Humidesulfovibrio mexicanus: one gene and its partner. The protein of the gene in region 2 interacts with the protein of the main gene of each other region in a pairwise test. Links are inferred from orthologs where the notes say so. Each region holds a gene or a part of one and is shown on either strand. Other genes may lie near its edges.

Region 1 (7,647 bases), on a different replicon or contig from region 2:
CCGTTGGCTACTCCCAGGCCTCTGGCCTGCCTCTGGAGCTGGCCATGATCCGCAACCACTATGTGGGCCGCACCTTCATCCAGCCCAGCCAGGACATGCGCAACTTCAGCGTGCGCGTGAAGCTGAACCCCGTGCGCAGCATGATCGAGGGCAAGCGCATCCTCATCGTCGAGGATTCCATCGTGCGCGGCACCACCATCCGCACGCGCGTCAAGAAGCTGCGCGAACTGGGCGCGCGCGAGATCCACATGCGCGTGTCCTGCCCGGCCATCCGCTTCCCCTGCTTCTACGGCATCGACTTCTCCAGCAAGGGCGAGCTCATCGCGGCCACGACCCCCGTGCCGGACATCGCCCGCTTCATCGGCCTGGACAGCCTGCACTACCTGTCCGTCCCCGGCCTGCTCGACTCCGTGAACGAGAAGGACGCCCACTGCCTGGCCTGTTTCGACGGCAACTATCCCATCGCCACAGGCTGCCACCAGGGCAAGATGTGTCTGGAGAACGAGAGCAAGGTCACCGGCTAGGCCGGGGCCGCAGCAGACAAGGGAGGCCGGAGATGAATCCCCGCCACACGAACGGCGCCCCCCCGCCGGGGGGCTGGCTGGCATTGGCCCGCGAGGTGCTGGACATCGAGATCGAGGGCTTGGCTGCGGTGCGCGGCCAGTTGAACGGTGGCTTCGAGGAAGCGCTGGCGCTTCTGGCTGGTTGCTCGGGCCGTGTGGTGGTCACGGGCATAGGCAAAAGCGGGCTTGTGGGCCGCAAGATCGCGGCCACCCTGTCCAGCACGGGCACCCCGGCCTTCTTCCTCCACCCTGTGGAGGGCGCGCACGGCGACCTGGGCATGATCCGCCGGGGCGACGTGGTGCTGGCGCTCTCCAACAGCGGCGAAACCGACGAGCTGAACACGCTTCTGCCCGCCCTCAAGAGCCTGGGGGCGGCCATAGTGGGCATGACCGGCGGGGCCGCTTCGACCCTGGCCCGCGTCAGCGACGTGGTCGTCGAGGTGCGCGTGCCGCGCGAGGCCTGCCCCATGGGCCTGGCTCCAACCGCAAGCACCACCGCCGCGCTGGCCGTGGGCGACGCCCTGGCCGTGTGCCTCATGCGCATCAAGGACTTCGGCAGCAAGGACTTCAAGCGCGTGCACCCCGGCGGGGCGCTGGGGGCGCGGCTTTCGCAGCACATCGCCAGCCTCATGCACACGGAACAGCTCCCCATCGCCAGCCACACGGCCCCCCTTTCCGAGGCCTTGGCCGCGCTGAACGCGGGCGGATTCGGCCTTGCGGCCCTGACCGAGGAGGACGGCCGCCTTGTGGGCGTGCTCACCGATGGCGACGTGCGCCGGATGCTCTGCAAAAGCGGCTTCGACCCCGCCCGGCCCGTGGCCGAAGTGATGACGCAAAACCCGCGCAGCGTTTCAGCCGATGCCAGCGCCGCCCAGGTGCTGGACCTCATGGAGGCCAGACAGATAACCGTGCTGCCCGTGCTCGACGAGCGCGGCGGCCTGGCCGGACTGGTGCACCTGCACGATCTGCTGGGCAAGGGGCGCGTGCGCTTCGCCGCAGAGGAGCCATGACCGACACCCAAAACCATGTGTGCGCGCGCTGCGCCGCCGAAAGCGGCACCTGCTGCACGCTGGAGCCCGGGCTGGAGGAATACTGCTTCCCGCTCTCGGCCGAGGAGCGCGCCGCAATGGAAGAAGCCGGGGCCAGGGAGCGGCACTTCTGCCGCCAGGCGAACACCTCGGCCTTTGTGGACAACCTCTGCCGCCTGTTCGGGGCCGAGGCGGGGCGCATCCGGGCGCTGTTCCCGGCCAGCGGCTTCCATGACCGGCTGGCCGTGACCAAGGCCGGGGCCTGCGCCCTGCTGGGGCGCCAGGGCTGCCGCCTGCCACGTTCCGCCCGGCCCTACTACTGCCGCCTGTACCCCTTTTGGATCCGCGACGGACGGCAGCTGTATTTCCAATTTTCCCAGTGCATGGCCCAGAAGGAAGCCGCAGGAACGGCCGCGCTGCTTTCCAGCCTGGGCCTGTCCAACGCAGACATACTCGACCTCTATCAGCGGCTGCGCAGGGCCTGGGCCTTGCCGGAGAACGCGTAAATGCCAAAAAAGACCACGAAGAAGACCGCAACGCCGAGAAAAAGGACATCATCCATGAGGTGGAGCCGCAGCTTCAAGCGAAAACTGTTCCTGGCCATATTGGCGCTGCCCGTGGCAGCGGCCCTGTGCGCGGCTTTGGCCTTCTGGTACTATTCCCACGACCTGCCCGGCTTCCGCAACATCACGGACTACAAGCCGCCTCTGGTGACCACGGTGCTCTCCCGCGAAGGTCGCGTGCTCGGCTACTTCTACAAGGAAAAGCGTTTCCTGGTGCGCCTGCAGGACATGCCCGAACACCTGCCCCTGGCCTTTCTGGCGGCGGAGGACTCCAGCTTCTACAAGCATGACGGCATCGACCCCTGGGCCATCTTCCGCGCCTCGCTCATGAACCTCAAGGCCGGCGGCATCCGCCAGGGGGGAAGCACCATCACCCAGCAGGTGGTCAAGCGCCTGCTGCTTTCCCCGGAAAAAAGCTTCGAACGCAAGATCAAGGAAGCCATCCTGGCGTATCGCCTGGAAAACTACCTCACCAAGGACGAAATCCTCACCATCTACCTGAACCAGATCTACCTTGGCTCCAAAGCCTACGGGGTGGAGGCCGCCAGCCGGGAATACTTCGGCAAGCACGTGAAGGACCTGACCCTGGCCGAGGCGGCCGTGCTGGCCGGGTTGCCCCAGGCCCCCAGCCGCTACAACCCGTACTCCGACCCCGAGGCGGCCAAGGTCCGGCAGAAGTACGTGCTTGACCAGATGCTCTCCCAGGGCTGGATCACCCGTGAACAGCACACCGACGCCCTGGCGCAGAAGCTGGCCTACAAGAGCATGGAGGACAACTCCTGGAAGCTCGGGGCCTACTACCTGGAAGAAGTCCGCCGCTTCCTCATCGAAAAGTACGGTGAGGAGGAAGTGTACACCGGCGGCCTCACGGTGGAGACCGCCTGCGTCATTGCGCACCAGCAGGCCGCGGACAACGCCATGCGCCGAGGCCTGGGCGACGTGGCCAAGCGCAAGGGCTGGGAAGGCCCGGCTGGCAGGCTCAAGCCGCAAGAGGTGCAGGGCTTCCTGGACGAGGGGCGCACGGACGAAAGCATCAAGCCCGGAACCTGGGTGCGCGCGGTGGTGACCGAGAGCGCCAAGGACAAGGCAGTGGTGCGCTTCGGCCAGAACACGGGCGAAATTCCCGCCAGCACCACCATGTGGTGCCGTAACGGCGTCAAGGGGCTCAAGGGCGAAGCCGCGCCGATTCCAGGCGATCCGTCGCGCATCGTCCACAAGGGCGACGTGGTCTGGGCCACCGTGCGCGAGGCCAAGGGCGGACGACACTACGTGCTGAATCTGGAGCGGGCTCCTGGCCCCGAGGGCGCGCTGGTGTCCATGCTGCCCGAAACCGGCGAAGTGGTGGCCCTGGTGGGCGGCTTCAGCTTCGAGAAAAGCCAGTTCAACCGCGCCACACAGGCCAAGCGCCAGCCCGGCTCGTCCTTCAAGCCCATCGTGTACTCCGCGGCGCTGGACAACGGCCTCACCCCGGCCAGCGTCATCATGGACGCGCCCATCGTCTTCGCCAACGCGGAAGCAGGCACCGTCTGGCGTCCGGAAAACTACGAGAACATCTTCTACGGCCCCACGCTGCTCTCCACCGCGCTGGCCAAGTCGCGCAACCTGGTCACCATCCGGGTGGCGCAAAAAATCGGCGTGCGCACGGTCATCGAGCGCGCCCGCGCCCTGGGCATAGAATCCGAATTGCCCGAAAACCTGTCCATCGCGCTCGGCTCCTCGGCCCTCACCCTGACGAACCTCTGCCAGGCCTACACGGCCTTCGCCCGCGACGGCTCCTACGTGAAGCCGCGGCTGGTGCTCTCCGTCACGAGCGCCTGGGGTGAAACCCTGTACAAGAGCGAGCCCGAATATGTGGAGGCGGTGAGCCCGCAAAACGCCTTCCTCATGGCCTCCATGCTCAAGGAGGTCATCAACGTGGGCACCGGCGGCGCGGCCAAGGTGCTGGGCCGACCGCTGGCAGGAAAGACCGGCACCACCAACAACGAGCAGGACGCCTGGTTCATCGGCTTCACCCCGCATCTTTTGACCGGGGTGTACGTGGGCTACGACCAGCTCCAAAGCATGGGCCGCGAGGGGTCCGGCGGCCGCACGGCCCTGCCCATCTGGCTTGAGTACCGCCGCGCCGTGGAGGACCGCTACCCGCCCGACGACTTCCTGCCGCCTGAAGGCATCGTGTGGGCGCGGGTGGAAAACAGCCAAGCCATCGGCTCCAAGGGCCAGCCTGCGCCGGAGAGCTACTTCCTGCCCTTTGTGGAGGGAACCCAGCCCGAGCAGACCGATGTCGGCGCCGCCGAAACCGGAGACTCCACAGCCAGCGATGCGGACCTTATGAAGCTTGGCTTCTAATATTGATTGGGGAGCATCACCATGGACATACGGTGTATTCTAGACTTCTTAACACAATACGCTGTCGCACTAACAGCGCTCACTGGCATTCTGGGTATTCTTAGTACGGTTGTTATCGGATTATTGTCAGGCAGGTTTGCTCTCAAATCCGTTTACAAAGCAGCGGAGCTTAACGCAAGGGCGGCAAGGCTAAAGGAAATCCAACAGGTCAAGGATACGCGTGAAGCTCTTAACATGGAGCTCACTAATCTTTTAGAAATCTACAACGGTGGTGAGGGGCTAAAAATTCTTAACTCCTCTTTCAATTCGCCGCACCACCCGCAAAGGGGTTACATCCCTGAATTTGGCCCACCGCTTATGCTTTACACTCTCGGACCAGCGATTGGGAAGCTCGACAAATCTGACTGTGGTTTCTTTCTCTTGGCCTACCGGACGGCGATGCAACTCCAAAGCATGTTCAAGAGGTACCAAGAACTATTGGAAGAACAAGAGCGCCCTCGCACCTACCTTAAAGAATGTCGCAATTTCGAGAGCGTTATCAAAACGCAGATTCATCAAAGTGCCCAAGACATCCGAGGAACGGACGAGAATATGCGACAGCTCATCCGATACGCACAGGAATTGCTCTCACGCCCACTCGATGAAGAGGGAAAACCAATTGGCTCTGTTGAAGAAACATTGGCTAATTTGAAAAAGACAAAAACTTCTTAGCCCACCTCAAAGCAGTTACACTTCGTCACTCTTCTACATACAAAGAACATACTGAAACTGCTTCATTATTCTGAAATATTTTTCCCAAATTCGCTGGGGTAAAGGAAAGCAATATGCCTAGGTACCCCCTCTACCAGGTGGACGCCTTCGCCGAAGGCCCGTTCACGGGAAACCCGGCAGCAGTGGTGCCGCTTGCGGCCTGGCTGCCGGACGAGACCCTGCTCGCCATCGCCGAGGAGAACAACCTCTCCGAGACGGCTTTTTTCGTGCCCCTGCCGCCGGAAAGCGGGGCCGACTACCACCTGCGCTGGTTCACCCCCACCTTCGAGATCGACCTGTGCGGCCACGCCACGTTGGCCTCGGCCTGGGTGGCGTTCAACGAACTCGGCTTCACTGGCCCGTGCGTGCGGTTCCGCTCGCAAAGCGGACCGCTCGCGGTCACCAACGAAAACGGCGTCCTGACCCTCGACTTCCCCTCCTGGCCGCCCAGCCCAACGCCCGTCACGGAAGAGATGGTCCGCGCCTTCGGGGCCACCCCGCTTGAGGCCCACGCAGGGCGCGACCTGCTCTGCGTCTTTGCGGACGAGGACGTGGTGCGCGGGCTCACCCCGGACCACGCGGCCTTCCACAAGCTGCCCTACGTGTGCAACATCGCCAGCGCGCCGGGCAAAACAGGCGGAGCATACGACTTCGTGTCCCGCGTGTTCTGCCCGGAGGTGGGCGTGCCCGAGGACCCGGTGACCGGCTCGGCGCACAGCCTGCTCACCCCCTTCTGGGCCGCCAGGCTGGGCAAGACGCGCCTGCGCGCGTGGCAGGCGTCCAAACGCGGGGGACGGCTGGAGTGCGAATTGGCTGGCGACAGGGTGCGCATTGCGGGTCGCGCGGCCCTCTACCTGCGTGGCGAAATCGTGGCGCTGGGGCGGTAAGGCTCGATGGACAGCTTTTTCGTCGCCGTGTGCTGCCTGACCCTGGGCGTTGTGCTGCGCCGCCTGGGCCGCCTGCCCCAGGGGGCGGACCGCTGCGTCGCCGGGGTGGTCATCCAGCTTTCAGCCCCGGCGGTGTGCTTCAGCGCCGCCCGCACCATGCCCATTTCCGCCGAAATGCTGCTCCCGGCCAGCATGGCCTGGGTGGTCTTCGCCGGTGCTGGGGTCTTCTTCGGACTCCTGCGGCGTCCTCTGGGCCTCTCGCGGGAGACCTTCGGCTGTCTCATGCTCACCGCGGGCATCAGCAACGCCATTTTCATCGGCCTGCCTATGATCGAAGCGTGCTACGGCCACGAACTCACCTATGTCGCCTTCCTGTGCGACAGCCCCGGCACCTCGCTGGTGCTGGCCCTTCCAGGCGTGCTGCTCGCCGCGCACCTTTCGCCCCTGGGGCGCAAAAACATGGGCAAGGGCGAACGTGTGCGCCAGGCCCTCATGCGGGTGGCGGCCTTTCCGCCCTTTCAGGCCCTGCTGCTGGGGCTGGCGCTGCGCGGCGTGGCGTTGCCGGACTGGCTGCTTGCCGGTGTTCGGCACATCGGCATGACGCTGGTGCCGCTGTCCCTGCTGGCCGTGGGCCTCGGCCTCTGCATCAAGCCCCCGCGCGGGACAGCCGCGCCCCTGGCCCTGGCCCTGGTCTACAAGCTCCTGCTCGCCCCGCTTCTCATGCTGGGAGTGGCCGTATTCGGCTTCGCCAACACCGGTCTGGTGGCGCAGGTCACCATATTCGAAGCCGCCATGCCGCCCATGGTCCTGGGGGGCATATTGGCCACCGAGAACGGCCTGGACCCGGAGTTGGCGGCGATTGTCGTCAGCCTGGGCACGGCCCTGTCCTTCGTCACCCTGCCCCTGTGGCGGCTGGCCCTTTCTGCCTTGTAAAGCCGAACGAACACAGTGTTACGAATTTAATTTTCTTGCTACGGCAAGAAAGCTATGGCATGGAAGAGGGAGCAGCAGCGAGACCCCCTCGCCAGTTTGCAGGAAGCCAGCGGCCAACGCTCCGACACTCCCCCGGCAACAGGGAGTGCCCCCGGAGCTTGGCCGCTGGCCCAGTCCCCCACCGCGCCCCGGCTACCCAAGGGCCGCAAGCACGAAGAACCAGCCCACGCCGCAGGCCAGCAACAGCGCGCAAGGAGCCAAAAGCCGCCTCCAGGCCTGGCCCAGATCCGTGCCGAAAAACTGGCAGGAGAGCACGAAGCACACGTGCAGTGGCGAAACCATGACCCCGGTGAAGCCCGAAAACAGCGCCAGGGTCAAATGCGGCATGAGCTGGGCGCCAGCCGGATCGACGGTGTGCAACACACCCAGAATGATGGGCACTGTGGCCCCTACGAAGGCCACGGTGATGCCGGAAATGAACCCGACAAGAAACGGCAGCGCGAGCGTGAGCGCGAAGAGCGCTCCCGGCCCTGCGCCCTGGCGGGCCAATTGGCCCACCGCGCCGGAGGCTTGCAAC
Region 2 (4,893 bases):
GCGTACCTGCGCGCGACGATGTTCCCGCTCAATTGAGCACCACCTTTGTTAAGTATTCATCCACGAGGCGCTCATGATCCTTCTCGGTGAGCTTCTCGCGCACGATCTTTGTCGCCTGCTCGATGACCTGGTCGGCGATTTCGCCGCGCACCCGGTCAAAGGCCGCGCGCGCCTCGTTCTCGGCGCTGGTCACGGCCTGGGCCTTCATGGCCTCGGCGTCCTTGTGGGCCTTTTCGAGGATGGCGGCCTTGATGGCGTCGCCCTGGGTCTTGGCCTCGGCCAGGATGGCGGCCCGTTCCTGCTCCAGGTTGCGGATGCCCGTCTCCACGTCCTTGAGCTTCTTTTCGGCCTCGACCTTGCGCAGCTCAAGATCCTCAAGATCCTTCCTGATCTGCGTGCGGCGACCGCCGAAGAAGGCCGCGGCCTTGGCCCCGGCGAACTTGTAGAGCAGGAAGATGAAGATGACGAAGTTCAGGATGCGCCAGCCGAAGTTGGCCCAGGGCAGCCCGTGATCCTCGCCCGCTTCCCCGCCGCTGGCGTAGGCCAGCGCCGTGAACGCAAGAACGCCGATCAAGGTCAGTACTGTGTGCCGTGCAACTTTCAAGGTGTTCCCCCTCCTTCTGCCTGTGGGCTTAGGCCGCGCCAAGGATCTTGGCTGTGGCCTTCTGCGCGAATGTCTCCACGTCGGCGGAAAGGGCCTTCTTGGCGCCAGCCACCTGCGCGGCGATTTCGTCCTGGTTCGCCTTCATGGTCGCAGCCACTTCCTTGCCGGCCGCGGCCATGATCAGCTGTTCCTCTCCCGCGCCTTCTGCGCGCAGCTGCTTGCGCAGTTCAAGCCCCTGCTGACGCGCGGTGTCCAGGGCCTGCTGGTAGCTTTTCAGCTTTTCGTCGGCGCTGGAGTTGAAGTTTTCGATGCTGGCCGTCTGATCGGCCATGAGCGTGTTGCGCTCCTTGATCTTTTCCCGAATGGGACGGATCAGGAACACGTTCAGCCCCGCCACCGTGACCAGAAAATTGACCAGCTGAATCGCGAACGTTTTGTCGAGATCTATCATAGACGGCCCCCAGCGCTTTGGAATTGGGATTGTGAAATTTGGTCCAAAGTCAGAGGGGACTTACACTACCGCCTTGGCCCTGTCAAAGCCTTTTTTCTATTTTTCGGGTTCTTGAGCCCTTGCAATATGCCGAAATTGTAGGGGTATTGTGCAAGGCGCCGAATTTGCGGAACCGCAGCCCTGCTTTGTGAAATCTGTGCCATGCTCCGGGCGGGTGTGGCGGCCTGGCCGCGGGAAAGGGCTCAGGTTTGTTTGAAGAGATAGCGCCGCATGGACACGTTGAGCACGAGTCCGAGCAGGCAGAAGTTCACCACGGTGGCGCTGCCGCCGTAGCTGATGAAGGGCAGGGGCACGCCGACCACGGGCATGAGCCCCATGACCATGCCCATGTTGATGAGGATTTGCCAGAAGAAATAGAAGAACACCCCGGCGGCCAGGTAGCTGCCGTACGGGTCCTTGGCGTCGCGGGCCACCACGGCGAGCTGGTAGAGGAAAGCGCAAAAGACCGAGAGCAGCACGGTCATGCCGAAGAATCCCCACTCCTCCCCGAACACGGCCACGGCGAAGTCCGTGTGCTTTTCGGGCAGGAAGCGCAGCTGGCTTTGCGTGCCGCCCAGAAACCCCTTGCCGAACACTCTGCCCGAACCCACGGCGATTTCCGACTGCAGGATGTGGTACCCGGAGCCAAGCGGGTCGGTGGCGGGGTCGAGGAAGGCGAGGATGCGGCGCTTCTGGTAGTCCTTGAGCACGAACCAGAACAGCGGCATGACCAACGGAACCAGCACGCAGAGCGTGCGGAACAGCCACGGCTGCACGCCGCGGTACAGCACCAGACCGCCGAGCAGCAGCAGCACCAGCATTCCCGTGCCCAGGTCCGGCTGCTTGATGATGAGCAGGGCGGGGAGCAGGCCCAGTCCGAGGACCGAGGCGAGTTCCTTGAGATGCAAGCGCTCGGAGTCTTCGGAAAGCAGCCGCGCGCCCAGCAGCAGCATCGCGAACTTGGCCAGCTCGCTGGGCTGGAGGTTGAACAGGCCCAGATCGAGCCAGCGCCGCGCGCCAAGCACGGTCTTGCCCGCTATGGGCACGGCCAGCAGCAGCAGCAGCGTCACCGTATACAGCGGCCAAGCCGCGGCGTGCAGGCGGCGGTAGTCGAAGGCCATGAACACCGCCATGCCGAGCAGGCCCATGGCGCCCCAGATGAGCTGCTTCTGGTAGTAGTTCTCCACCTGAACCCCCACGTCAAGCCGCACTCCGCTCGCCGAATACAGGTTCAGCACGCCGATGGCGAACAGCGCGGCCATGAGGCCCGCCAGCTTCCAGTTCACATGGTAGAAGACCCGCCGGTCGATGGGGCTCACTGGGGGGCCTCCTGCTCGCTCGGCCCTGGCCGGAGGGGCTCCTGCGCCGGGCGGTCACCGCCAAAGCTTGGCGGCATGGGCTGCGGCGGCTCGGGGAACTGGGTCTCCACGGCCTCCAGCCTGGCGGCCGGGCTTTCGGCCGGACTTTCCGCGCCGGCGATGTCCTGCGGCGGCAGTTCGCGCTTGCCCAGGAACAGGGCGTTGAGCATGGCCTTGACCACCGGTCCCGCGCCCGAGGCGCCGTGCATTCCGTGCTCCACCATGGCCACCACCACGTAGCGCTTGCCGCCCTGTTCGCCGAATCCGGCCATCCAGGCGTGGTCGCGGTACTTGTAGGGCACGCTGTCGCCCATGCGCCGCAGCTCTTCCGTCAGGCGCACCACCTGCGCGCTGCCGGTCTTTGCGCCCACCACGACGCCCGGAGTGAGCACCCTGTGGCAGGTGCCGCGCGGATCCTCAACCGTGGCCACCATGGCCTGCTTCACCAGTTCGGCCTGCTGCGGGGTAAGGGGGATTTGGCCGGTGACGGTCGCGGGCTCGCCCTTTATGAGCGAGGGCTTGAGCAGTTTGCCGCCGTTGAGCACCGCGGCGATGTACCGGGCCACCTGCAGCGGCGAGGTGACGGTGTAGCCCTGGCCGATGGACATGTTCAAGTCTTCGCCCTTGGTCCAGCGCACCCCGAAGCGCTTGAGCTTCCACTCGCGGCTGGCGATGAGCCCGCCTTTTTCGTGCGGCAGGTCGATGCCGGTGGGCGAGCCGAAGCCGCAGGCCTTGGCGAATGCGCTCATGCGGTCCACGCCGAGCTTCATGCCCAGGCGGTAGAAATACACGTCGCAGCTTTCCACCAGGGCGCGGCGCATGTCCACGGTGCCGTGGCCGGAGTGTTTCCAGCAGCGGAACACGTGGCTGCCCAGGGCCACCTCGCCCGTACAGGTCACGGTGTCCTTGGGGTCAACAACGCCGTAGTGCAGTCCGGCGGCCGCGATGATCAGCTTGAACACCGATCCCGGCGGGTACACGCTTTGGGTGGCGCGGTTTTGCAACGGGTGCAGGGGATCGTCGCGCAGTTGGGCCCACTGGGCGCTGGAAAGCCCGTTGGTGAACATGTTGCTGTCGTAGCTGGGCTCGGAGACAAGGGCGTGCACCTCGCCGGAGTCGGGGTCCATGACGATGACCGCGCCGCTCTTGCCCTCCAGCATCTTGTGCCCCAACTGCTGCAGGCCCAGGTCGATGGACAGGAACACCTCCTCGCCGGCCTTGGGCTCGCCTTGCTGCTCCTCAGAGAGCCTGCGGCCCGTGACATCGACCTCGATGAGCCGCTTGCCCTTGGCCCCGCGCAGACGGGAGTCGAGCCGGTTCTCCAGCCCCTGCTTGCCCACGAAGTCGCCCAGGGAAAGCGTGGGGTCCGCCTGCATCTCGGACTCGTTGGCCTCGGAAACGTAGCCCAGGACGTGGGAAAGCAGGTGTCCGTAATTGTACTTGCGCCGCGTGCGGGAGAGGATTTCGAGCCCCGGCCAGCGCACGCTCATGCCCTCGATCTTGGCGATGGTCTCGAAATTCAGGTCCGGCACCAGCACCAGCGGCTCGAAGCTTTTCACCTTGGGCTTGTTGCGGGCGTAGATTTCCTGCAGGCGCTCCAGCGGAATGTCCGTGAGCTCGGACACCTTGGCCAGGGTTGCGGGAATGTCGTCGCAGTCCTCGCGCACCAGCCCCAGGGCGAAGGCGGGCTCGTTGACGGCGAGCAGTTCGCCGTTTCTGTCGCGCAGAAAGCCGCGCGGGGCGAAGAGGTATTCGATGCGCAGCTGGTTGTTGCGGCTTTTTTCCGTGAACACGGGCCCAAGGTGGATTTGCAGATACCAGAGGCGCACCAGGAACAGGCAGAACAGCCCCAGCACCAGGAACTGGAGCAGCGTGGCCCCGTGGCGGGGCATGTTCTGGCTGGAGCCGCTAAGCAGGTTCTTCATCGCGCTTCAGGCGTTCCGGAAACAGGTTGGACGCCGTGTACCACAGCGCCGGGTAGAGCGCCGTCTGCAGCAGACACTCAAGCAGCACCCGGTTCAGGGGGAAGGCGCGCAGCTCCAGCACGGCCATGAGGTAGAGGAGCAGGAAGTGCGCCGCGCCCAAGGCCAGGCCGATGAGCGCCTGGAACTGGAAGCTGTCCGGGTCGAGCAGCCAGCGGCCCAGGGTGAGCAGGGAGAACAGGGTGAAATACCATAGAATGCCATAGCCGAAGGCCAGCCCGCCCGCGCCCTCCTGAATGGCCATCCAGACGATGGCCAGGATCACGGTGACGGCGGGCCGTTGCCAGCGCAGGCTTATGGCCATGCCCGGAGCGAAAAAGTCCACCCCTGGGACCAGCGCCTGTCCCCATATGCCGCAGACGGTAAAAAGCGTCCACCACAGCGCGGCGAGCATGGGGCTACTCCCAAAGGGCGCGGGTGTCTTCCGGCTGCGCCGCGCGCTTGAGCAGCAACACCTCT

The links.
Region 1: the proteins of mrdA (region 2) and CHB73_RS02080 interact in binary tests that used the Escherichia coli proteins (3 or more experiments, as listed by UniProt). The link is inferred for Humidesulfovibrio mexicanus from one-to-one orthologs.

The regions. Positions count from the first base shown.
Region 1 is NZ_FZOC01000001.1:444,723-452,369, forward strand. What follows is about bases 1,814-4,825. They hold CHB73_RS02080 (penicillin-binding protein 1A), read left to right. Parts: upstream 1,814-2,151; coding sequence 2,152-4,500; downstream 4,501-4,825. Other genes in these bases: CHB73_RS02075 (hypothetical protein), read left to right, coding at 1,814-2,097; CHB73_RS16365 (hypothetical protein), read left to right, coding at 4,522-4,825. Also shown: purF (amidophosphoribosyltransferase), read left to right, coding at 1-524; CHB73_RS02070 (KpsF/GutQ family sugar-phosphate isomerase), read left to right, coding at 557-1,573; more of CHB73_RS02075, read left to right, coding at 1,570-1,813; more of CHB73_RS16365, read left to right, coding at 4,826-5,211; CHB73_RS02085 (PhzF family phenazine biosynthesis protein), read left to right, coding at 5,325-6,137; CHB73_RS02090 (AEC family transporter), read left to right, coding at 6,144-7,070; CHB73_RS02095 (DUF401 family protein), read right to left, coding at 7,263-7,647. UniProt on the Escherichia coli protein: Cell wall formation. Synthesis of cross-linked peptidoglycan from the lipid intermediates.
Region 2 is NZ_FZOC01000008.1:78,449-83,341, forward strand. Bases 1,894-4,893 are described here. They hold mrdA (penicillin-binding protein 2), read right to left. Parts: upstream 4,378-4,893; coding sequence 2,410-4,377; downstream 1,894-2,409. Other genes in these bases: rodA (rod shape-determining protein RodA), read right to left, coding at 1,894-2,413; CHB73_RS14610 (hypothetical protein), read right to left, coding at 4,361-4,828; mreC (rod shape-determining protein MreC), read right to left, coding at 4,833-4,893. Also shown: atpH (ATP synthase F1 subunit delta), read right to left, coding at 1-32; atpF (F0F1 ATP synthase subunit B), read right to left, coding at 29-574; CHB73_RS14595 (ATP synthase F0 subunit B), read right to left, coding at 633-1,055; more of rodA, read right to left, coding at 1,298-1,893. UniProt on the Escherichia coli protein: Catalyzes cross-linking of the peptidoglycan cell wall. Responsible for the determination of the rod shape of the cell. Is probably required for lateral peptidoglycan synthesis and maintenance of the correct diameter during lateral and centripetal growth.